One region of the Bradyrhizobium sp. 170 genome, then DNA from elsewhere that is predicted to be linked to it. Evidence: riboswitches for the same ligand, from Rfam matches in the RefSeq annotation. Region 1 holds a riboswitch; the other holds the start of a gene.
What was found. Region 1 has a riboswitch for S-adenosylmethionine ahead of IVB05_RS39145 (homoserine O-acetyltransferase). Riboswitches for the same ligand answer to the same signal wherever they lie in the genome.
Positions count from the first base shown of each region.

Region 2: linked by a shared signal. The riboswitch ahead of IVB05_RS02800 (O-succinylhomoserine sulfhydrylase) and the one ahead of IVB05_RS39145 (homoserine O-acetyltransferase) in region 1 are both predicted to bind S-adenosylmethionine.

Region 1 is NZ_CP064703.1:8,305,352-8,317,225, reverse strand. Features, by position in the region: gene IVB05_RS39175 (YdcF family protein) at 1-102, shown strand, start outside; gene IVB05_RS39170 (gamma-glutamylcyclotransferase) at 113-709, opposite strand; gene IVB05_RS39165 (DUF2125 domain-containing protein) at 820-2,007, shown strand; gene IVB05_RS39160 (prephenate/arogenate dehydrogenase family protein) at 2,213-3,154, opposite strand; gene hisC (histidinol-phosphate transaminase) at 3,151-4,248, opposite strand; gene IVB05_RS39150 (chorismate mutase) at 4,289-5,137, opposite strand; SAM riboswitch at 5,314-5,393, shown strand; gene IVB05_RS39145 (homoserine O-acetyltransferase) at 5,477-6,682, shown strand; gene metW (methionine biosynthesis protein MetW) at 6,684-7,352, shown strand; gene IVB05_RS39135 (alpha/beta hydrolase) at 7,469-8,329, opposite strand; gene IVB05_RS39130 (TIGR02594 family protein) at 8,585-9,445, shown strand; gene IVB05_RS39125 (sphingomyelin synthase family protein) at 9,499-10,296, opposite strand; gene IVB05_RS39120 (hypothetical protein) at 10,710-10,997, opposite strand; gene IVB05_RS39115 (excalibur calcium-binding domain-containing protein) at 11,167-11,598, opposite strand; gene IVB05_RS39110 (adenylate/guanylate cyclase domain-containing protein) at 11,781-11,874, opposite strand, start outside.
Region 2 is NZ_CP064703.1:597,927-609,800, forward strand. Features, by position in the region: gene apaG (Co2+/Mg2+ efflux protein ApaG) at 1-39, opposite strand, end outside; gene IVB05_RS02785 (OpgC domain-containing protein) at 273-1,514, shown strand; gene IVB05_RS02790 (SGNH/GDSL hydrolase family protein) at 1,511-2,272, shown strand; gene IVB05_RS02795 (SGNH/GDSL hydrolase family protein) at 2,285-3,316, shown strand; gene IVB05_RS02800 (O-succinylhomoserine sulfhydrylase) at 3,436-4,629, opposite strand; SAM riboswitch at 4,702-4,781, opposite strand; gene IVB05_RS02805 (2'-deoxycytidine 5'-triphosphate deaminase) at 4,891-5,997, shown strand; gene IVB05_RS02810 (sorbosone dehydrogenase family protein) at 6,122-7,471, opposite strand; gene IVB05_RS02815 (MATE family efflux transporter) at 7,713-9,152, shown strand; gene IVB05_RS02820 (hypothetical protein) at 9,368-9,859, opposite strand; gene IVB05_RS02825 (hypothetical protein) at 9,957-10,487, opposite strand; gene IVB05_RS02830 (SRPBCC family protein) at 10,484-10,885, opposite strand; gene IVB05_RS02835 (VOC family protein) at 11,021-11,380, opposite strand; gene IVB05_RS02840 (AraC family transcriptional regulator) at 11,431-11,874, opposite strand, start outside.

The sequences.
Region 1 (11,874 bases):
GTGCGCGTGCGACTGGCCGGCGCCGGCATCGATCTGGCGCCCGAACTTTACGATCAGCCCGCGCCGTCGCCGCGCCGGCCGGCGACGGCGCAAGCCAACTGACCGGGCGGAACTATCGGTTTGTGGCTACGGGTGGATGGAACGGATGCTGGTCGTGCAGCATCGCCGCGAGCCGGTGCAGTTGGGAATCGCGAAACCCTTCCGCCTCGATCGCTTTCACGGTGGCCACAACATAGTCGCGGTTGACGCCGGACTGGCCATGCCCTTGCAGCACGTGGCGCAACTGTTCCGCCAGCGACAGCCGCCCGGCATATTGCACGTGGCCGCGGTCGACCACGTAGACGAGTGCGCTGACGCGCTGGCGCGCCTCGTTCTCCAGCCACACCGATCGTTTCACCTCGCGATACACCGAGGTGACCTGCTCACGCTCGCGCAAATAGGCGATGGTCGCAGCGCTGTTCTTCTCCGCGACCCGGAACGCGACGCCGCGGCAGGCACCGCCGCGGTCGAGCCCGAGCACGAGGCCCGGCTTCTCCGGCGTGCCGCGATGGACGAAGGAATAGACGCAGAGCGCGCGGTGTTCGCCGATCAGCCGCGCCGGAACCCGTTCGATGAATTCGAAGCCCGGGCGCCACATCAGGGAGCCGTAACCGAACACCCAGAGGTCGCCTGTCGAGAATTCCGTATCGTTGAAGACAATCGCGGACATGCCCTCGCACCGCTACCAGAACGGAACGACAAAGCGAAGTGAAATCAATGCCTTTTGTTGCGGGGAGCGGATGCTTACATTTGACAAAATCGCTAGCCAAAGGACGCCGCATGCCTGACATGACCCCCGCGCCGCGCCGGCGCCCGCTGTGGCGCCTCTTCATCATGCCCGCACTGCTCGTCGTCGCCGCCGCGGCATGGAGCGCGTTCTGGTTCTATGCCGCTTCCGAAGCCGGCGTGCGCGCCGACGCGTGGGCGGCGCAGGAGGCGAAATCCGGCCGGGTCTATGCGTGCGGCAAGCGCTCGGTGGCCGGCTTCCCGTTCCGCTTCGAGGTTCGCTGCGACGACGCCAGCGTGTCGCTGGTTTCGCAGACGGCAGGCGCGCAGGCGCCGTTCACCGCGCGGCTCGGCGAAATCATGGTGATCGCGCAGATCTACCAGCCGAAATTGCTGATCGCCGAATTCAAGGCGCCGGCCACGCTGGCCGATCGCGGCCAGCCGCCGTCGCTGAAGGTGAACTGGACCGTTGGGCGCAGCAGCGTCAGCGGACTGCCCGACATTCCGCAGCGCGCCGACATCGTGTTCGAAAATCCCTCGATCGATCGCGTCAACGGTCCCGTGCAGACGCCGCTTGCGCGCGCCGGCCGTGCTGAACTGCACGGCCGGTTCGCCGACGGCTCGACGAAGGATCAGCCCGTGATCGAAGCGGTGTTGCAGATAGCGGGCGGCAGCGTGCAGGAAGTGCACCCGCTGCTGGCTGCGCCATTCGACGTCGACGTTCAAACCAGGCTGAGCGGGTTGAAGGATTTCAAGCCAAAGCCGTGGCCGGAACGCTTCAGGGAAATCCAGGCCGCGGGCGGCCATGTCGAGATTGTGCGGTCGCGGATTCGGCAGGGCGATCTGATCTCGGTTGCCGCGGGCACGTTGAGCCTCAACGCCCAGGGTCGGATCGACGGCGAATTGCAGATGACGGTGGTGGGCATCGAGAAAGTGATCCCGGCGCTGGGAATCGAAAAGATGCTGGAGGAGGGCGTGCCGCAGGCAACGCTCGATCGCGTAGCCCCGGGCGTGAAATCGCAGGACCTCAACAATCTGTTCGGCGCGCTCGACCGGGCGATCCCGGGGCTCGGCAAGGTTGTCAAGCAGAACGCCAATACCGGCGTTGCCGCGGGCATCAACGCGCTCGGCAAGGAGGCGGAACTGGAAGGCAAGAAAGCCCGCGCCTTCCCGCTGCGCTTCGTCGACGGCGCGGTGTTTCTCGGGCCGCTGAAGGTCGGGCAGGTGCCGCCGCTGTTTTGATTTGCACCACGCTTCGTAGCCCGGATGAGCGTAGCGAAATCCGGGACTCCTCTAACACCGCCCCGGATATCGCTTCGCTCATCCGGCTACAAGGCTGACGATTTCTCTTCGTCATTGCGAGCGAAGCGAAGCAATCCATCCATCCGTTATGCCGCGAAATGGATTGCTTCGCTTCGCTCGCAATGACGGTCGAGAGAGCGGGGGCCTACTCCGCCTTCTTCTCCAGCGGCGGATGCGGCCGGCCGAAATCGGGCGCCGCCGAATCCTGGCCGATCTCGACGATGCCGCGGCGGATGGCGCGGGTGCGGGTGAAGTGTTCGAACAGCGCTTCGCCGTCGTTGCGGCGGATGGCGCGGGTGAGTTTTGAAAGATCCTCGTTGAAGGTGCCGAGCATTTCCAGCACGGCTTCCTTGTTGTTCAAAAACACATCGCGCCACATCGTCGGATCCGACGCCGCGATGCGGGTGAAATCGCGAAAGCCGCCGGCGGAGAACTTTATCACTTCCGACGACGTTACCTGCGCCAGTTCATCCGCCGTGCCGACGATGGTGTAGGCGATCAGATGCGGCAGGTGGCTCGTGATCGCCAGCACCAGGTCATGATGATCGGGCGTCATGATCTCGACCCTGGCGCCCATGCCGGCCCAGAACGCGCGTAGCGTTTCGACCGCCATCGGATCGGCGCCATCGGGCGGCGTGAGGATGCACCAGCGGTTGATGAAGAGTTCGGCGAAGCCGGAATCAGGCCCGGAATGCTCGGTGCCCGCCACCGGATGGGCCGGAACGAAATGAACATTGCCCGGCAGATGCGGCGCCATCTCGCGGACGATGGCGCCCTTGACCGAGCCGACGTCGGAGACGATCGCACCCGGTTTGAGGAACGGCGCAATCTCCTGCGCGACCGGACCGCAGGCGCCGACCGGGATGCAGAGGATCACGAGGTCGGCGTCCCTGACGGCTTCCGCGTTGGTCTCCAGCACGCGGTCGACGATGGAAAGTTCCACCACCCGTGCGCGGGTTTTCTCCGAGCGTGCGGTGGTGACGATTTCGCTGGCGAGCCCCTGGGCCCGCGCGGCGCGCGCAATCGATCCGCCGATCAGGCCGAAGCCGATCAGCGCGACGCGTCGGAAGATCGGCGCCGTATTCACTTGGCCGCCATGAAGTCGCGCAGGCCATCGACGACGAGGCGGTTGGCCTCCTCGGTGCCGATGGTCATGCGCAGGGCGTGGGGGAGGCCGTAGTTATTGAGCGCGCGCAGCACCAGCCCGCGCTTCGTCAGGAACGCATCCGCATCAGTCGAGGTCTTGCCCTTGTCGAGCGGGAAGTGGATCAGCACAAAATTCGCCACGCTCGGCGTGACCTTTAATCCCAGTTTTCCGATCTCTTCGGTCAGCCAGTTGCGCCACTCTTCGGTGAACGCCTTCGACATCTGGACATGTGCGGTGTCCTCGATCGCGGCGACCGCCGCCAGCATCGCCGGCGTCGAGACGTTGAACGGCCCGCGAATCCGGTTGACGGCGTCGATGATGTTGGCAGGGCCGAACATCCAGCCGATCCGCAGGGCCGCCAGCCCGTGGATCTTGGAGAAGGTGTGCGTCATCACGGTGTTTTCGGTGGTCGCCACCAGCTCAAGGCCGAGCTCGTAATCGTTGCGCGACACGTAGTCGGCATAGGCGGCGTCGAGTACCAGTAGCACATGCGGCGGCAGACCTGCGCGCAGCCGCTTGACCTCGTCGAACGGCACGTAGGTCCCGGTCGGGTTGTTCGGGTTGGCCAGCCACACCAGTTTTGTGCGCGGCGTCACGCGCGCGAGAATGGCGTCGACGTCGGCGGTGAAGTTGGTCTCGGGCGCAACGATGTTCTTCGCGCCGTTCGCCATGGTGGCGATCGGGTACACCAGAAAGCCGTGGGCGGTGGAGATCGCTTCATCGCCCTGGCTGAGATAGGTGTGCGCCAGCAAATTGAGGATTTCGTCCGAGCCGGCGCCGCAGATGATGCGGTTGGGATCGAGCCCGTAGGCGCGGCCGATCGCCTCGCGCAGCACCCGTGACGTGCCTTCCGGATAGTCCTCCAGATGCGCCGCCGCCTGCTTGTAGACTTCGATCGCCTTCGGCGACGGCCCGAACGGGGTCTCGTTGGCGGACAGCTTGAACACCTTGCGGCCCGGCTCCGGCACCGGCGTCTTGCCGGGCGTGTAGGGCGCAATATCGAGAATGCCGGGATTCGGCATGGGGCGGTTCATCTTCTGTCTCCGGATATTCAGGACGGCTTAGAACTTCGGCTTAGGATTTGGCTGCCCCGTTCGAGGGCACCGTATAGCGCGTTGCATGGGTGCCGACGAGGGCCGACGATCGCACCGAGGCGCCGGCCTGGATCAGGGCAGCCTTGATCTTCTCGAAGCCGGTGCCGGCATCCGACACCAGGAGCGCCGCGCCGTCGAAGGCGGTATCGGGCACGGCGACGATTTCGGCGAGCGGCGCCACGGCGCGCGCGATATCGGCGTTCCAGCCGGAGACGCGGACGCTCCACATCTGAACTTCCGTCACCATGGCGTCGTCGGCGACCCGCGAGATCAGGAACACCGGGAGTGCTGCCGGATGATCAGCGCGTTCGAGGAACGGCAGCCGGGCGATGATCTTCGGTGCGCCGCTGGCTTCCAGCGCGAGCCACCACGGCGTGCGGCTCGAGATGGCCGAGACCAGCGCCAGATCGCCCTTCGATTTCGCCACCGCCTCGACGGCGGCCTGCGCGCTGAAATGGCCCACATAAGGCACGACGAAGCCGAAGTGAAAGCGCGCCGAATCCCGCATCGCGGGCTCGCCGACCGAGACGTCCGCATGCACCGCGAACGGCGCCTGGACATAAGTGAACGTCGAGATGATGACGCGCCAGATGCTCTCGATGGTGTCGAGCGGCAGGATGCCGCGATGGCGCTGCACCAGTTGCCGCATCATGCTGGCCTCGCGCGCCGGGCGGAACGCGGAGCCGACTTCCTGGGTTTGCTTCACCTGGATCAGCCGGTCGATGATGTCGCCGCGCGCCATCAAGAGGCGATGGACCTGCTCGTCGATCGCGTCGATTTCCTTGCGCAGCTCCTGCAGCGAGGGCGGGGCGGGGGGTGCCTTGGACATCTGAGAAAACCTTGGTGCCGGAACAGCCCGATGCGCCCGGCAGACAGTCGCATTGATTAGGAAAGACGGGCGCTGAAAGCAAAGAGAAACGTCACGGGGGAGCCCTGCACGATCAGGTTAACCATGGCGCCTGGCCCCCGCCTGCCTTGACGAAATGCTTAGGCGGGACTAGCTTTGTTCCATTCCGTGGTCATTTGAGCCGGCCGGCTTGCAGCCACGTTAAACAACTCGCTAAACAGGCCGGGGACAGAGTTGATCCCGGCCGAACCTTTCGTTCAGGCCGGGTTTTTTATGGCCTGATTCTGTCTGTAGAGCCTCCGCGAGGAGGTCGGTGCCGATATGACCGACGTACCATCGATACCCAGTCCGGCGATCCATAGCGAGGATCGCGCGCAAGAGGCCGATCGTCCTGCTTCGCAGGTAGCGGAATTCGGCATGGACCAGCCCTTGCGGCTCGATTGCGGCGTCGACCTGGCGCCGTTTCAGATTGCCTATCAGACCTATGGCCAACTCAACGCCGATCGTTCCAATGCCATCCTGATCTGTCATGCGTTGACGCTCGACCAGCACGTCGCCAATGCGCATCCGCTGACCGGCAAGGCCGGCTGGTGGGAAATCATGGTCGGTCCCGGCCGTCCGCTCGATACCGACAAGTATTTCATCATCTGTTCGAACGTAATCGGCGGCTGCATGGGATCGACCGGTCCGGCCTCGACCAACCCAGCTACCGGCAAGGTGTGGGGACTGGATTTTCCGGTCGTTACGATCCCCGACATGGTCCGCGCACAGACCATGCTGCTCGACCGCCTCGGCATCGAGACGCTGTTCTGCGTCATCGGCGGATCGATGGGCGGCATGCAGGTGCTGCAATGGACTGCCGCCTATCCCGAGCGCGTGTTCTCGGCATTGCCGGTCGCGTGCTCGACGCGCCACTCGGCGCAGAACATCGCGTTCCACGAACTCGGCCGTCAGGCCGTGATGGCCGATCCCGATTGGCGCGGCGGACGTTATTTCGACCAGGGCACCCATCCGCATCGCGGCCTCGGCGTGGCGCGGATGGCGGGTCACATCACCTATCTCTCCGACGCCGCGCTGCATCGCAAGTTCGGGCGGCGGATGCAGGACCGCGACCTGCCGACATTCTCGTTCGATGCCGATTTCCAGGTCGAAAGCTATCTGCGTTATCAAGGCTCGTCCTTTGTCGAGCGCTTCGACGCCAACAGCTATCTCTATCTGACGCGGGCAATGGACTATTTCGACATCGCCGCCGACCGCAACGGCGTGCTGGCGCACGCGTTTCGCGGCATCAAGACGCGCTTCTGCGTAATCTCGTTTACTTCCGATTGGCTGTTCCCGACCTCGGAATCGCGCGCGCTGGTGCATGCGCTGAACGCGTCGAGCGCGCGGGTGTCGTTCGCCGAAATCGAAACCGATCGCGGCCACGACGCCTTCCTGCTCGACGTGCCGGAGTTCTTCGAAATTTCCCGCGCCTTCCTGCAATCCGCCGGCAAGGCGCGCGGCCTCGGCAATAATACGGGTGGTTGAGATGGCGCTTCAGGAACAGGCCTTGCCGCTCGGCGGCATAGCGCCCGATCGCACGGGCAAGTATCGCACCGATCACCTCCTGGTCGCCGACATGATCGGACGGGGCTCTAAGGTGCTCGACGTCGGCTGCGGCGACGGCGAGTTACTGCAACTCCTGGAGAGCCGCGGCATCGACGGCCGCGGCATCGAGCTGTCGCGCGAGGGCGTCAACCGCTGCGTCGCCGGGGGGCTCGCCGTGGTGCAGGGCGATGCCGACACCGACCTCGTCAATTATCCTGATGACGCCTTCGACTACGTGATCCTGTCGCAGACGCTGCAGGCGACGCGGCAGCCGAAGGTCGTGCTGGAGAACCTGCTGCGGATCGGCCGGCGCGCCATTGTCTCGTTTCCGAACTTCGGCTTCTGGAAGATGCGGCTACAGCTCCTTGTCGGCGGCCACATGCCGCGCACGGAGAATTTGCCGGCGACCTGGTACGACACGGCCAATATCCACTTCTGCACCATCAAGGATTTCGTCGAACTGTGCGACGCGATCAACGTCAAGATGGAGCGCGCGGTGGCGCTCGATCTCTACGGCCGCCCGGTGCCGCTGAACCTGCCCTGGTGGGTCTGGAACATGTTCGGCGAGCAGGGCGTGTTTTTGCTGAGCCGGGGCGGGGCGGGGAAGTAGCGCCACCGCCGTCATTCCGGGGCGATGCGAAGCATCGAGCCCGGAATCCATCGGGCCGCAGGTTACGTGGATGAATGGATTCCGGGCTCGCGACTTCGTCGCGCCCGGAATGACGGCTAGAGCATCGACCGCGCATCCCGCACCAGCCATCGCTCGGCCTCGACCAGCGCAATGAACCGCTCCACCATCTCATTGAACAGCGCCGGCTCCTCCAGATTGAGCACGTGGCCCGACTTCGGAAAGAACGAAAGCCCCGCCGCCGGCAGATGCTGCTTCAGGAACAGGCTCGGCCCGATGCAGTTGTCGTCCTCGTCGCCGCACAGGATCAGCGCCGGTGTCGGCACGCGCCGGATCGCATCGGTCATGGTGTAGATCGAGGGCCGCTGGCCCTGGAAGCTGCGCATCGTGTTGGCTGAACCCTTGGCATCGTGCCGCGCCAGCGCCGCGTAGAAATCAGCGTGCCCGCGCGGGTCCTTCAGCAGGAACGGAATCCGGCTCGGCGCCTCGCGCGTCACCTTGGCGACATCGACCGATCCGATCGCCTCATACTGCTCGGCATTGGCCCGGCATTGCGCGCGGAAGGCGTCGAGGTTTTCGAGCTCCGAGCCGGAGCCCACCGCGGCGAGCGTCATCGACAGCGCGCGCTCCGGCACATTGAGGCCGACCTGCAGCGACGAATAGGAGCCCATCGACAGGCCGACGAAATGCGCCTTCGCGATGCCGAGGTGATCGAGCACGGCGAGCGCGTCGGTGTAGAAATGCTCATAGGTGTAGACGGTGGCGTCAGGCGGCACGTCCGATGGCGTATAGCCGCGCGCCGAATAGGCGATGCAGCGATGGCCGCGCGAGAAGTAGCGCATCTGCGGCTCCCAGTTGGTGTGGTCGGCCGCGAACTCGTGCAGGAAGATGATCGGCGTCCCGCTTCCCGCCTCTTCATAGTGAAGGCGAACGCTATCTTTGGCGACGGCATGGGGCATTTCGGATTCCTCTCCATTTTCTTGTTTTTACGCAACATCATTACGTGGCGGGCCAGCAAAATTGCAGTTAATTCCTGCGGCTGCAATGCAGCAGCTTGGTTTCATTTTCGCCATCGAATCATCGCGGAATCACCCCGGAATTGTTTCCGCAGCGCCACATGAAATCTTCCTCTCGTCACATCGCAACGCAAAACGCCGCCCGCGGTCGTTCGTAGACGAACGCAAAGGGGAAGCGGGGGTGCTAGAGGATTTAGTATGCGTCAGTTGTTTGCGTTTCGCCGGTCGCTTCGCTTCATCGCGCTGGCACTGTGTTCGGTTTCTATCGTTGCATTCGTCACTCCAGCTTCGGCACTGCCTCACCACGGCGCAGGGCGACACGCTCGCGCTTATCACGCCGGCCATCATGTGAAGCATCATTACGCCCATCGTCACTATCGCCATGCCGCCCGGATGTCGCACCGGGATCGCAGCGCGCCGCAAATGCAGGCCGGCGGCTTTGCCGACACCAACCCGAGCTACATGGGAAGCAGCGCCCCGATGGTTGCGCCCAGCGGCTTCGGCTCGCCCAACGTCGTGACTGAAGCGCGCACCGGCCGTCGTGCCCGGCTCAAGCACGCCGCGCACGCGTCGCGCTGGGAGCGTGGCGTCGCCCAGATGCAGGCGCGCGGTCTTGCCGACGCCAATGCAAGCGTCGCAACGAATGCGAGCGTGGGAGCGAACTCAACCATGACGCCGGCCGGCGGTGCGATGTCGTCCAGCTTCACCTCATCGAACGTCGTCGCCGAAGCGCGCCGCTATCTCGGCGGCAACCCCACGGGACGCGGCAGCCTGTGGTGCGCGCGGTTCATGAACATGGTGCTGCAGCATTCCGGCTACCGCGGCACCGGCTCCGACATGGCGAGCTCGTTCTCGAAATACGGCCAGCGCGTTTCCGGTCCGCAGGTCGGCGCGATCGCAGTGATGACGCGCGGCCGCCGCGGCGGCCATGTCGGCGTCATCACCGGCATCGATGCCAAGGGCAATCCGATCATGATCTCCGGCAATAATGGCAACCGCGTCCGCGAAGCCCCGGTCTCGCGCGGCCGGATCTACGCCTACGTCATGCCGACGAGCTGAGGCGATTGGCGTTGCGTCCTCTCCCCGTTGTTGACGGGAGAGGACAACAGCGTCTATCCGTTCGGATGATTCAAGTCGGCCTTGGATTGGCCGCCCGGCATCGCTTCGTCTCCGACGACGTGCAGCACGAACGATTTAGGCGCGCGTTTGCCCCGGCCATCGGCTGGGACCAATGTCTTTCGGCTTGCCCGCTTTGGTCGTGGTGCCACAAGGTTCTCGGAGGAGCGAAACAGCGCGTAGTCGCGGCCGAATAGCCAGCACGAAATCTGAAAGACGCCGTGGGTGATGAACAGTGCGGCAAGCACATCGATCGAATAGTGATAGTGGCCGAGCAGCACGACCGAGCCGAAGAAGCCGGTCAGCGCGAGATAGAACATTCGCCATTGCGGAATGTGCCAGAAGGCAAGCGCGGCGAGAAATGGCAGGCCCGTGTGGCCGGAGAAAAATAGATCGCTGCCGTAGAAAATCGAATTGAAGAACGGCGCCGCCTTCTGCGGATCGATCGGCGATGGCGCCATGTGGGTGAGCGCCACGAACACGGCGCGGACCAGCAGGAACAGCGCGGTGACCTTGAGCGCGAATGGCAACCTGTTCGGCCGCCAGGCCAGCATGCTCACCGTAATGGCGAACGCCGCAAAGGTGCCGTAAATGAACAGGAAGCGCACGTTGAAGGGGCCGACGCGGCTCAGCACAAAATCGGTGACGTAGTTGCTGGCGTGGACCGTGGCGTAGGTGACCGAGGCGAAGATCGCGATGGCACTGGCGGCGAGGAAGGCGGCGCCCTCGCACAGCGAGCGCAGATACGCGCGATTGCCCAACAGCGTTCGGTAGAGCTGTATAGCGTCCTCCATGGCTAATCCTCCGTTCGCAGATTTCTGCTGGGGCCAAGCCAATTGTCCTATCGGGAGCGCGCTACTGTAATCTTGGGCGTGATGTCCGCATGTGAAGCACGCCACATCTCGGAAATTCGTCTCGCTGAGCGGAATGATGGGGCCTGTCCCGATGCCCGCCGGGCTCTCACTGCCGTGAAGATACTTCGTGCGGCGTCCGGCACGTAACAGTAGAGTCGCCCAATGAAGTCATTTTCTGGGTGCGACGAAGGCATCCTGAAACGAATTGATGGTTCAATGATCTTTGCCTGATTGAGGCATAGGTGTCGTCATGCGCGAAGATATTACTTCTTCCAGTTTCCTTGCGGTTATCATTGTCGGCTTGATTGTGCTTTGTACCGGCTTTCTCGCGCTTGGAATCTGAAACCATCCGCTCACGGCAGCGGTTCGACCTTCGCGGCCATGTCGGGCGCGCGCGTGACGCGGTATGTCGCGTTGCTGCATTTGAGAATCCAGACGGCGCGGTCCGGCTGGGAGCGCTTCCTGTCCCTCGTGGCGCCGAGCGCCTTGTCACAGGCAAACCCCTGCGTACGAATCTGAGCCGCCAGCATGGTCTGCGGCGTTTCCGCCGCAACCTGTTGCGCCCGCACCTGCGGGCTGAGAAGAACAGCAGCGATAGTCAGGGGTAATGATCGGAGCAATGATTCAGGTGCTTTGTACATGACCTCAATCCTCAGGGCAGGCGTCCCGCTCATCTGAATGCCGGACTATACAGCAAAAACACCCGCGTTGTCCGCTTGGGCTCAGATGCAGACGAACACATCGCAGCAAAAAACTGATAAGTTTGGAATTGCAGTGACGACATCGGACTTCCATGCACCCACAATAGCTTCAAGCCCAGCGCACTCGATCTGAGTTGGCCATTGCTGTTGTAAGCGAAAATGGACGTGAAGCAGCTCCCCGCCGTGGCGGCCATGGTTCGCAAGCAACTCCATCTCCGTCGCGATCGTGGCGCTTCCAATAGCCGGGCTCCCCCCGTTTCGCGGGTGCCAAGCCAACCAAGCGGGCAAAATCACAGTTGGGGGCTGACGCAATATGTTTGAGCGTTGTCGTGACCGGCCAAGGGCTCGAACCCAGGCCCCAAGCGACCGCAAAGGCAGTCGCAAAGGCAACGACCACGGCCGCTGCCCTTATAACCCGGCGCAACTTAACAGCACGATCATGGCGCGCCGATACCGCACGGAAACGACGCTGTAAGTTGCGCAGTCGCTGTTGAGGACCTGGGCCGGGACGAACGGGATTGGGGTTTGGAAGGTGCGGCATGGGCTGGTCTGGGCAAGCAATGCGGCCACGGCGGAAAAATGATTTAGAACAACATCTCTAGAACCTTGTATCACGAATTAAGCGACGAGGCGCGCCCGCCTTGGGGAGACGCCCCCTGTTTTTCTCGGATCCAAAATGTCCGATATGGGTTAGGACCGGAACTTCGTTGCCGGATGGCCTTATCAATGAAGCTCGCCGAGCAGCGCCTTGGCCGCTCGAAGGTCGCTTGTGTCAAAACCTTCGGTGAACCAATCGTAGACGGGGGCGAGAAGGTCA
Region 2 (11,874 bases), 1.5 Mb from region 1:
GACGGTGACTTCGATCTGACGGGTGACGGCGCGGTACATGCGGGCAAGCTTCCGGAAATCCTGTTCGGCATCATAGCCAAGAATGCCGGGGGAACAATCTCCGGTCCGCCGGGTTTGCCGGTTGTTTGATCGCGGTTTCAACATAGTTCCATTCTAGAGCGCACCCGCGCGTGGTCCGGCCCCGTATCTGCTGGCGTATCTTGTGTGCAAGTTGCGGGCCGATATTATCTTTCCCGGACAGTGCACGCCTAAAGCTCAACTCACGGTGCCAGATGTCGTCCATTGCCGATCAAGTTGCCGGAACGCCCCTCAGCGATAGCAAGGCCGCGGTGCTTTCTGCGCCGGCGATTGCGCTGCCGGTGGCCGGCGAGCGCGAATTGCGGCTCGACCTGTTTCGCGGGATGGCGCTGTGGCTGATCTTCATCGACCATCTGCCGACCAACATCCTGACCTGGTTCACGATCCGCAATTACGGATTTTCCGACGCCACCGAAATCTTCATCTTCATCTCCGGATACACCGCCGCCTTCGTCTACGGCCGCGCGATGCTGGAGGCCGGCTTCGTGGTGGCGACCGCGCGGATCATGCGCCGGGTCTGGCAGATCTACGTCGCGCATGTGTTCCTGTTCACGATCTTCCTCGCCGAAATTTCCTACGTCGCCACCCGTTTCGAGAACCCGCTCTACAGCGAGGAAATGGGCATCATGGATTTTCTCAAGCAGCCTGATGTCACCATCGTCCAGGCGCTGCTCCTGAGATTCCGGCCTGTCAACATGGATGTGCTGCCGCTCTACATCGTGCTGATGCTGTTTCTGCCCGTCATCCTGTGGCTGATGAAGTGGCGGGCCGACATCGCGCTGGGGCTGTCAGTGCTGCTGTACGCACTGACCTGGCACTTCGACTGGTATCTGACGGCCTATCCGAGCGGCTTCTGGATCTTCAATCCGTTCTGCTGGCAGTTGCTGTTCGTCTTCGGCGCCTGGTGCGCGCTGGGCGGCGCGGCGCGGATGTCCCGCATCCTGACGTCGCCGGTGACGATGTGGATCTGCATTGCCTATCTGACGTTTGCCTTCTTCGTCACGTTGACCTGGCACATACCGCAGCTCAGCTTTCTGATGCCGAAGCGGCTCGAACAGTGGATGTATCCGATCACCAAGACGGATCTGGACGTGCTGCGCTTTGCCCATTTCCTGGCGCTGGCGGCGCTCACCGTGCGCTTCCTGCGCAAGGATTGGTCGGGGCTCAAATCGCCCTGGCTGCGACCATTGATCCTGTGCGGCCAGCATTCGCTTGAGATATTCTGCCTCGGCGTCTTCCTGGCCTTTGCCGGGCACTTCGTGCTGGCCGAAGTTGGCGGGGGTGCTTTCGCGCACGCCCTGGTGAGCCTTGCCGGAATCCTCTTCATGTGGGGCGTGGCGTGGGTTATTTCGTGGTACAAGCATTCGGCCGACAAAGGAGCGTCGAAAACGAAAATCGCGGGTGGCAACTCCGACATGGCGGGAGGAAGCGCATGAGGCCCGGTTCTGGAGCTGTGCTGATCCTGACGCTGTTTGCCGGTCTTGCAGCCGCTGGTTTTGCGCGCGCCCAGGATGCTGCCCCGCAGACCTGCGAAGTTCCGGGCTATCTCCTCTCCACCGAGAGCACGCTTCCGAAGGTGGCCGAGGCCGTCAAGAACGCCCGGCCACTGACCGTCCTGGTGGTGGGGAGCCGCTCCTCGACCATCCTTTCCTCCGAAGCCAGCGCCTATCCCGCCAAGCTGCAGGCGGCCCTGAAGGAGAAGCTGCCCTCGATCCCGATCAACCTCTCCGTAGAACTACAGACCGGGAAGACGGCCGAGGAGGTCGACGCCAGCCTCGTTAAGCTGGTGGAAGCAAAAAGGCCTACTTTGGTCATCTGGCAGACGGGAACCGTCGATGCTATGCGATCCGTCGATCCCGACGATTTTCGCGGTGCCATCGACGAGGGAGTTGCTGCACTGCAAAATGCAGGAGCCGATGTGGTTCTGGTCAATCTGCAATACAGCCCGCGCACGGAAACGATGATTTCCGCGCCGCCATACCTAGATAATATGCGCGTGGTGGCGCAGCAGCATAATGTTCCGCTGTTCGACCGGTTTGCCATCATGCGTCACTGGAACGATGCCGGAGATTTCGACCTGTTCAGTACTTTTCATGGCACCGACATGGCCAAACGGGTTCATGGCTGCCTAGGCCGCGCGCTGTCGAAATTTGTGCTCGATGCGGCCCGCCTCGATCAGGCGCAGCAGAATTAGGGACCAGCGTTAATGAGTCGTCACTACCCTTTTTGTTTGTCGATATTGCTGACTGTCTTCGCCGCGGGCCTGGCGCTATTGATGCCTGCCTCGGTGTCGCCGCTGCGTGCCCAGACGGCCCCGCAACAGACCGCCCAGCAGGCGGCGCTGTCCGACAACGCCAAGACTGAAAACAAGACTGAAAACAAGCCCTCCGCTGAAAGCGCGCCGCCGCAGGCCGCGCCGGCGGCTGCCGCCAATCCGGCCGCGCAGAAGGGCATCACCGGCAAGGCGATCGACAAGGTGAAGGAGGTCGCGAAATCGACCGGCGACATCTTCAGCCGTGTTCCTTGCTTGCCGCCAAAGGGTGCTTCCAAATCGATGGGATCGCTGCCGCGCGTCGCGAGCAAGCTCGTCGCGGGTCAGCCGGTGGTGATAGTCGCGTTCGGATCGTCATCGACCGCCGGCTTCGGCGCGACCTCGCCGGAATTCAACTATCCCAACCGGCTCGCCGCGCAATTGCGCCGGCAATATCCGACGGCCGACATCTCCGTCGTCAATGCCGGCAAGGGCGGCGAGGACGCGCCGGAAATGATGAAGCGGCTGCAGACCTCCGTCATCGACATGCATCCGGACCTGGTGATCTGGCAAGTCGGCACCAACGCCGTGCTGCGCAACCTAGATCCGGGTGAGACTGCAAAACTCGTCGAGGAAGGCATCGCGCGCATTCAGGCTGTTGGCGCCGACATCGTGCTGATCGATCCGCAATATTCGCCGCGGGTCAACGAGCACGCCGAAAGCGCCGGCAAGATGATGACGCTGCTGAACAAGACCGCCGAGCTTCGCAAGGTCGGCTTATTTCCGCGCTTCGCGGTCATGAAGGACTGGCACGAAAAGCAGGCGATCCCGATCGAGAACTTCGTGATCGCTGACGGCCTGCACATGAGCGACTGGGGCTACGCCTGCTTCGCGCAACTGCTCGGCGACGACATCATCAGGTCGGTCGGCCAGATCAAGCTCGGCGTCAACGTGCCGTCGGACGTGCGGGCGTATAGGCCGATGTGAGGTGAGATTCGTAGGGTGGGCAAAGGCGCGTCAGCGCCGTGCCCACCATTCTATCAGGATGCACGCGGCACGATGGTGGGCACGCTTCGCTTTGCCCACCCTACGCATTTGCAGCTACCTCACGCCTTCTCCAGCGCAGCCGTAAAATCCTCGATCAGATCATCGGCATGCTCGAGCCCGGCGGAGAAGCGGATGAAGCCTTCGCTGATGCCGAGTTCGGCGCGCGCCTCCGGCGTCAGGCGTTGATGCGTCGTCGTCGCAGGATGCGTGACGAGGCTCTTGGCGTCGCCGAGATTGTTCGAGATGCGCGCGATCCGCATCGCGTTGAGGCAGCGGAATGCGGCCGGCTTGCCGCCCTTGACCTCGAAGCCGACCAGCGTCGAGCCGGCGCGCATCTGCTTCTTCACCAGCTCGGCTTGCGGGTGATCGGCGCGGCCGGGATAGATCAGCCGCGAGATCTTCGGATGCGACGCGAGCACGTCGGCGACCTTGCCCGCCGTTTCGGTCTGCGCGCGCACGCGCACGCCGAGCGTCTCCAGGCCCTTGAGCAGGGCCCAGGCGTTGAACGGCGAGAGCGATGGCCCGGTCTGGCGCATGAAGTTATGGATGTGCTCGGCGATGAAAGCTTCCGACGACAGGATGATGCCGCCCAGGCAGCGGCCCTGGCCGTCGATATGCTTGGTTGCGGAGTAGACCACGACGTCGGCGCCAAGCGAAAGCGGGCTCTGCCAGATCGGCGTGGCGAAGACGTTGTCGACGATCAACCGTGCGCCGCCACTGTGCGCGATCTCGGCAATCGCCGGGATGTCGAGCACGTCGAGCGTCGGATTGGTCGGGCTCTCCAGGAAGAAGGACTTGGTGTTCGGCCGCAATGCGCGCTGCCACTGGTCGAGATCAAGACCGTCGACCAGCGTCGTCTCGATGCCGTAGCGCGGCAACAGATCCTGCACCACGTAAAGGCACGAGCCGAACAGGGCTTTCGAGGCGACGACATGGTCGCCGGCCCGGAGCGGCGCGAGGATCGCGGTCGTCACCGCGGCCATGCCGGTCGCGGTCGAGCGCGCGGCTTCCGCGCCCTCGAGCTCGATCATGCGGCGCTCGAACATATCAATCGTCGGATTGGAATAGCGCGAATAGATGAAGCCGGGCTCCTGGCCCTTGAACCGGGCCTCGCACTGCTCCGCGCTGTCGTAGACGTAGCCCTGGGTGAGGAACAGCGCCTCCGACGTCTCGCCGAATTGCGAGCGCAGCGTGCCGCCATGGACAAGGCGGGTTTCGGGGCGATAACGCTTGGTAGAACGAGTCTCAGACATGTGACCTCCGCCGTGACCATCTTGGAAAATGGTCACAAAAAACCGGCCTGGAAAAATTTCCACAGGCCGGGATCACACGTGTCCCCGGCCTGTTTAGCGACTTATTTAACGTGGCTGCAAGCCGGCCGGCTCAAATCACCACGGGATAAGTCATGCTGATATTACCTCGCGCCCTTCCCGTCAAGGCGGCCATCGGATAACCCCTAAAAGCCCATATTTAAGAGGTTTGGATGACATTTGGGCCGTATTGAGGATCGCGCCGTGCCGTTCACGCTCCCGCCCGACGCCAACGGAATTCTGCCCGACCGCATGATCGCGGCGATGGCGGATGCGGGCCTGATCCTGCCGGAATATCCCTTTGTCGAAAGCCAGATCCAGCCGGCGAGCCTCGACTTGCGGCTGGGCGATATCGCCTACCGGGTGCGCGCGAGTTTTCTGCCCGGTCCCGGCTCAACTGTCGCCGAGCGCATCGACGAGTTGAAGCTGCACGAAATCGACCTCTCCGACGGCGCGGTGCTGGAGACCAACTGCGTCTACATCGTGCCGCTGCTGGAGAGCCTGGCGCTGCCGCCGTCGATCGTAGCGGCCGCCAATCCAAAGAGCTCGACCGGGCGGCTCGACGTCTTCACCCGTGTGATCGCCGACGGCACGCGACGGTTCGACATGATCGGCGCCGGCTATCACGGCCCGCTCTATGCCGAGATCAGCCCGAAGACGTTTCCGGTGCTGCTGCGCGAGGGCTCTCGGCTCTCTCAAGTGCGCTTCCGCACCGGCGACGCCATCCTCAACGCCGACGAACTCGACGCACTGCATGGCGCGGAGCGGCTGGTCGATATCGACGACGCAGATTTGGCCAATGGCGTGGCGCTATCAGTCGATCTCTCCGGCGAAAATACATCAGGCTTCGTCGGCTACCGCGCCAAGCGCCACACCGGCGTGGTCGATATCGACCGCCGCAGCGGCTATGCCGTCGACGAATTCTGGGAGCCGATCCCGGCCCGCCCGGACGGCAGCCTGATCCTCGATCCCGGCGAGTTCTATATCCTGGCATCGAAGGAAGCCGTGCAGGTGCCGCCGGATTACGCCGCGGAAATGGTGCCGTTCGATCCGCTGGTCGGCGAATTCCGGGTGCATTACGCGGGATTCTTCGATCCCGGCTTCGGCTATGCCGGCGCCGGCGGGCAGGGCGCGCGCGCGGTGCTCGAAGTGCGCTCGCGCGAGGTGCCGTTCATTCTCGAGCACGGCCAGATCGTCGGCCGTCTGGTCTACGAGAAAATGCTGTCGCGCCCCGACGCCATGTACGGCCAGCGCATCGGCTCGAACTACCAGGCGCAGGGGTTGAAGCTCTCCAAGCATTTCCGGGTCTAGCGTCGACAATTGCGAGCGAAGCGAAGCAATCCATATCTCCGCTTGCCGAGAGATGGATTGCTTCGTCGCTACGCTCTTGCGCAAACGCTTCGCGTTTGTCGCAGGCAATGACGGTAGTTGCCAGTCACCGCGATGCCGATTTCGCCGCCGGCGTCACGCGCCAGATCGTGTTGCCGACGTCGTCGGCGACCAAGAGCGCGCCCTGTTTGTCGAGCCGCACGCCGACGGGGCGGCCCTGCGCCTCGCCCTTGTCGTTGAGGAAACCGGTCAGCACGTCCTGCGGCGCGCCCGAGGGCTTGCCGTCCTTGAAGGGAACGAAGATCACCTTGTAGCCAGCGCGCGGTTTGCGATTCCACGAGCCGTGCTGGCCTATGAACGCGCCACCTGCCATTTCCTGCGGAAACAGATTGCCGGTGTTGAACGCCAGCCCGAGCGAGGCGGTATGCGCGCCGAGCGCATAATCCGGGGCCATCGCCTTCTGCACCAGGTCGGGCCGTCGCGGCTCGACGCGCGTGTCGACGCGGTCTCCGAAATAGCTATATGGCCAGCCGTAGAACGCGCCATCCTTCACCGACGTCATGTAGTCGGGCACAAGATCATTGCCGAGTTCGTCGCGCTCGTTGACGACGACCCAGAGCTCGCCGGTTTTCGGATTCCATGCCGGGCCGTTCGGATTGCGCAGGCCCGAGGCGAACACGCGCCATTGGCCGCTGGCACGGTCGACTTCCAGAACCGCCGCGCGGTCCTTCTCGGCGTCGATGCCGTTCTCGCCAATATTGCTGTTGGAGCCGACCGTCGCATACAGCTTCGTGCCGTCCGGGCTGGCGGCGAGATCCTTGGTCCAATGGTGATTGATCGGGCCCGCAGGCAAGTCCGCCAGCTTGACGCCGGGTGCGCTGATTTTGGTGTCTCCGGTCGAGTAAGGAAATTTCACGATCGCGTCAGCATTGGCGACGTAGAAATCTTCGCCGACCAGCGCCATACCGAATGGCGAGTTCAGGTTGCTGATGAAGGTGCTTCTCGTCTCGGCAACGCCATCGCCATCGGCGTCACGCAACAGCGTGATGCGATTGGCGCTCGGAACTCCTGCACCCGCCCGGTTCTGCGCCAACCCGTAGATGAAGCTCTTGATGCTGAAGCCACGGTCCGGCTTCGGCGGTGCGTTGCTCTCGGCGACCAGCACGTCGCCGTTCGGCAGCACATAGACCGTGCGCGGATGGTCGAGCCCGGTCGCGAAAGCACTGACCGTCATGCCATTGGCGGCGGTCGGCTTGGCGCCATCGGGCCAACGGTTGACCGAGGCGATATCGACCGTCGGGATCCACGAATGTTCCGGCGGCGGCAGGGTTGGCGAAGGACCATACGTCTGCGCCACGGTCGCGGTGTCAGTCGCGGTATCCTTGGGATCGTTGCAGGCGGCCAGCGGCAGCGCCAGCGCGCCAACGCTCAGGGCCAGGAGGAGGTGCTTGCGCATGACGGGTTTCCCTAAGGGAGTCGCCTTACCAATGCGATGCGGGCCTAAACGTTCGTGGGGGCGGCATGAATTCCCCGTGAAATGGCGGCTTGGGCGCGCCTCGCGCTCAAGTGGAGGGCAAAGCACGCCCCTGCAGCACAATCCCGCAGGCCCCCATTGCGCCCGGCGCACGTGGAATCATCCCCCGCCGTGCTAGGAAAACAGCGCGCCGTGGAACCAAATCCGCGCGCGGGGAGCAGAAATGTCCGATATCGGCGTTGCCGAAATTCCCGTCGACGAGAAGGAGCGCCCGCTTCCGCCGCCGGAAGCGCCGGTGAAGAATGCGCTGATCGACGGCCCGATCCTGCGCACGCTCTTGTGGCTGGCCTGGCCGAACGTGATCGCGCTGACCGCCGGCACCTGTGTCGTAATCGCCGAGACCTCCTATATCGGCCGGCTGGGCGTGGAATCGCTGGCCGCGATGGCGCTGGTGTTTCCAATCGTGATCCTGACCATGACCATGTCGGGCGGCGCCATGGGCGGTGGCGTGGCCTCGGCGATTGCGCGTGCGCTTGGCGCCGGCGATATCGAACGCGCTTCGACATTGGCCGCGCATGCGCTCCTGATCGGCCTCTGCTTTGGCCTGACCTTCATGCTGGGCATGCTGATCTTCGGCCCCGCGCTGCTCGAACTGCTCGGCGGCCGCGGCAATGTGCTGACGCAGGCGGTTGCCTATACGCAAATTTTCTTCGGCGGCGCCGTGGTGCCGTGGCTGATGAATACGATGTCCGGCATTTTGCGCGGCACCGGCAACATGAAGCTGCCGTCGTTAATGATGCTCTCGTCGGCCGTCTGCCAGATCATTCTCGGCGGCACGCTAGGCTTGGGCCTCGGCCCGATCCCGCAATTCGGCATGCGCGGCGTCGCGGCGGGCTCACTGATCGCCTACCTGATCAGCATCTCCGTGATGTCCTGGTATCTGTTTTCCGGCCGCGCGCGCGTTATTCCGAAAATCCGCGGCCTTCGCATTCGCATGCCGATGTTCATCGACATCCTGAAGGTCGGCGCCATCTCCTGCTTCTCGCCGCTGCAGTCGGTGCTGACCATCAGCATCTTCACCCACATGCTGGCGAGTTTCGGCACCGAAATCCTCGCCGGTTACGGCATCGGCGCGCGGCTCGAATTCATGCTGACGTCGATCTCATTTGCGGTTGGCATCGCCTCGGTGCCGATGGTCGGCATGGCGGTCGGTGCGCAGCGCATCGCGCGGGCCCGCAGAATCTGCTGGATCGCGGGGGTCGTCGCATTCGTCTCGGTCGGTGCGGTTGCGAGTGTCATTGCTGTATTCCCCGACATCTGGGTCAATCTCTTCACCGACGATGCGAGCGTGCGCGCCGCCAGCCGGCAGTATTTGTCCACGGCGGCGCCGATGTATGCTTTCATCGGCCTTGCCACGACGTGCTATTTTTCATCGCAAGGCGCGGCTAAAATGATCGGTCCGGTGCTGGCGCAGACCGCGCGGTTGCTGTTTATCGGCACCGGCGGCTGGTGGCTGTCCACGCACAATGCGACCGCACAGGACTTCTTCAAGCTGGCGGCGGCCTCGATGGTGTTGCTCGGTGTGCTGTCGTGCGTCAGCGTGATGCTGACCCGTTGGGGGCCGAAGCAGCCTGTGCCCGTGGTGAAGCCGGCGCTGTCTTGATCGTCATTGCGAGCCAACGGGTCACGCGAATGCGCGCCCGGCGACGAGCGCAATGCGCTCGCACAGTGATGACAGGCTCCGCGATGCAATCCATCTCACCGCTTGCTGAGGCATGGATTGCTTCCGCCTTCGCTCTTCGAGCTACGGCGGACAAGTCGTCGCTTCGCTACCTTGCGCAAACGCTTCGCGTTTGTCGCAGGCAATGACGGAAATGATTATCGCCGCGTGCGTCGCCGGCCGTGACGGCCGCCGCTGACATTGGCCATGCGCATCAGTTGCGGAACCATGCTCATCAGCTCGCCGCCGCCACCGCCGCCGAGCATGCCCATGAAGTCGCCGCCGCCAAGGCCGCCGATGTTCATGCCACCGGTGCTCACGCCGTAACCCTCGGGCACATAGCCGCCGCTATAACCGCCGCCGATGCCGGTTGGAATTCCGCCGCCCATCATGCCGCCAAGACCGTTAAGACCACTACCGCCGCCGCCTTCCATCATGCGGCTCATCATCGGGCCCATGGTCTGCATCATCATGGCGAAGCGGCGCTTGCCCATCTTCGCCTTCATCATTTCAAGCATCGGCGCCATCTGCGTCATCATGTCTTGGCCGCCGCCCCCACCGCCGAACTGCGCCTTTGCCGGCATCGCGGTCAGGGTGAACAGCAAAAGCAGCGTGGCTGCGTGGCAGACAACCTTGTCAGCTCCAGTCATGGTTCGACTCCTCATGCGCGGGCGGCCGCGGGCGCGGCGCCATTCAGACGCACGCGCCGAGGCTAGGAGCGGGCAGGGAACCGATCTGTGCGAAAGATCACGCCTGCCTGCGACGCGCGGTGAACTCGGTGACGACACGCCAAGTTGCGCCTGCATCCGCCGAGACTTCGCCGCGCCACAGGAACGCGTCGGCAGTAATGTCTCTAAAACTCCACCGCGCCAGTTGGCCGTCCGGCCGCGTGCCCAACTGTACGATGTCAGAGCCTTCCGCCCGGCCGATCATCTGCAGGAAATTCCGCGTGACCGGGTCGGTCCACTGAATCCGCCAGGCGTCGATATCGGGATCGTAGACCCGCAGCGTGGTGCCGTACGAGCTGAAATTGGCCGCGGCGTCGCCGTGCCGCAGTTCGCCGCGTGGCGGCACGATCCAGACATCCTGGATCGCGCGCCCCTCCAGCGCCCAGCCAAAATGCCATTCGCCGGCGCGGCGCCGCTCCGTGCCATCTTCGGAAAATTGCCTGACATCGAGATCCCAGGAGCCGACGAAACGACCGTAGAGATCCATCTTGCCGGCGCGGTCGGCCGAGGGGCCGTCCGCGCCGAGGGCGTCGAGAAACGCGGACATCATGCGGCACTGCGTCCCAATGCCTTCTGCATGGCGAGGAGGCCCAGATCCATCTGCGCATCCATGTAGGGCGCGATCTCGTTCGGCAGCACGTCGGCGATCCACACGAAGCGGGTGCGGCCATCACTCTCGGCGAACACCTGTGCCGAGGCGCTGTGCTGCTTGATACGTTCGCTGACGATGGCATAGACCAGCCGGCGCTTCTTGTCGTCGCAATCGACCAGGATTTCGCGCGCCACCGTGCCATTTGCGAATGTGACGATGCGCGCGTCGCCGTCGAGCCTGGTGTCGGTCACGAAGCCGGGCACCAGCCGCGTATGCAGCGCGCCGAAATCGCGCAGCGCGTCCCAGACGTGGTCGGGGGATGCGTCGATGAGGATTTCTTTGTGGATGGAAGCCATGGTCTTTCCTTTGTCGTTCTGATCAGTAGGGTGGGCAAAGGCGCGCTTGCGCCGTGCTCACCCTCCAACCGAGATTGCTATTTTGAATGGTGGGCACGCTTCGCTTTGCCCACCCTACGGTTTCGTGCATCGGCATTACGTGCAAACCGCCTCGACATTGTTGCCGTCGGGGTCGATCAGGAACGCCGCAAAGTAGGTCGGGCTGTAATCCGCCCGCGGCCCGGCGCCGCCATTGTCGCGGCCGCCGGCTTTCAGGCCTTCGGCATGGAATTGCTTGATAGCCGCGTGATCCTTGGCGCGGAACGCGACATGCGCCGCTGACCCCGCCGATCCCTTGTGCAGATGCAGCCAGAGCGCCGGTTCGCCTTTGGGACCGAAGCCCGCGCCGGAATCGTCGCGCGAGCACAGCACGAAACCTAAGGGCGCGAGTGCTGCCGTATAGAAGCGCACACTGGCGTCGAGATTTCCGACGCGTAATCCGATGTGGTCGTACATGAGTTTCTCCAGTCATAAGCGCGAAGTCGCGCGGCCTGGAGAAAGCCTAGCTAGTGGAGGGCCAGCCGTTCTTGGAAAATCTTGCGCTTGCCGCGGGAGGCCTGGCGGAACTTCAGCGGCGAGGCGCCGGCGGCGCGGCCAAACGTGCGCACGAAATTGGACAAGTCCGCGAAGCCGACGTCATAGGCGATATCGGTGACTGGGCTGTCGTCGTCGGCCAGTCGCCGCGCGGCATGGCGCAGCCGCGAGCGCACCAGATATTGGTGCGGGGTGACGCCGAGCGCTTGCGAGAACAGCCGCAGGAAGTGGAACGGGCTGATCCCGGCCTGGGCGGCGGCATCTTCCAGATTGATCTGGTGGTGCGAGTTTGCATCGATCCACAGCGCGGTCTCTACCGCGCGGCGGCGATCGCGCGCAGCATCAGGGCCGGATTTGCGCGGCGTGCCGGACACCACCTCAACAAAACGGCTCGCCAGCACCTGGCCGATCTCGTC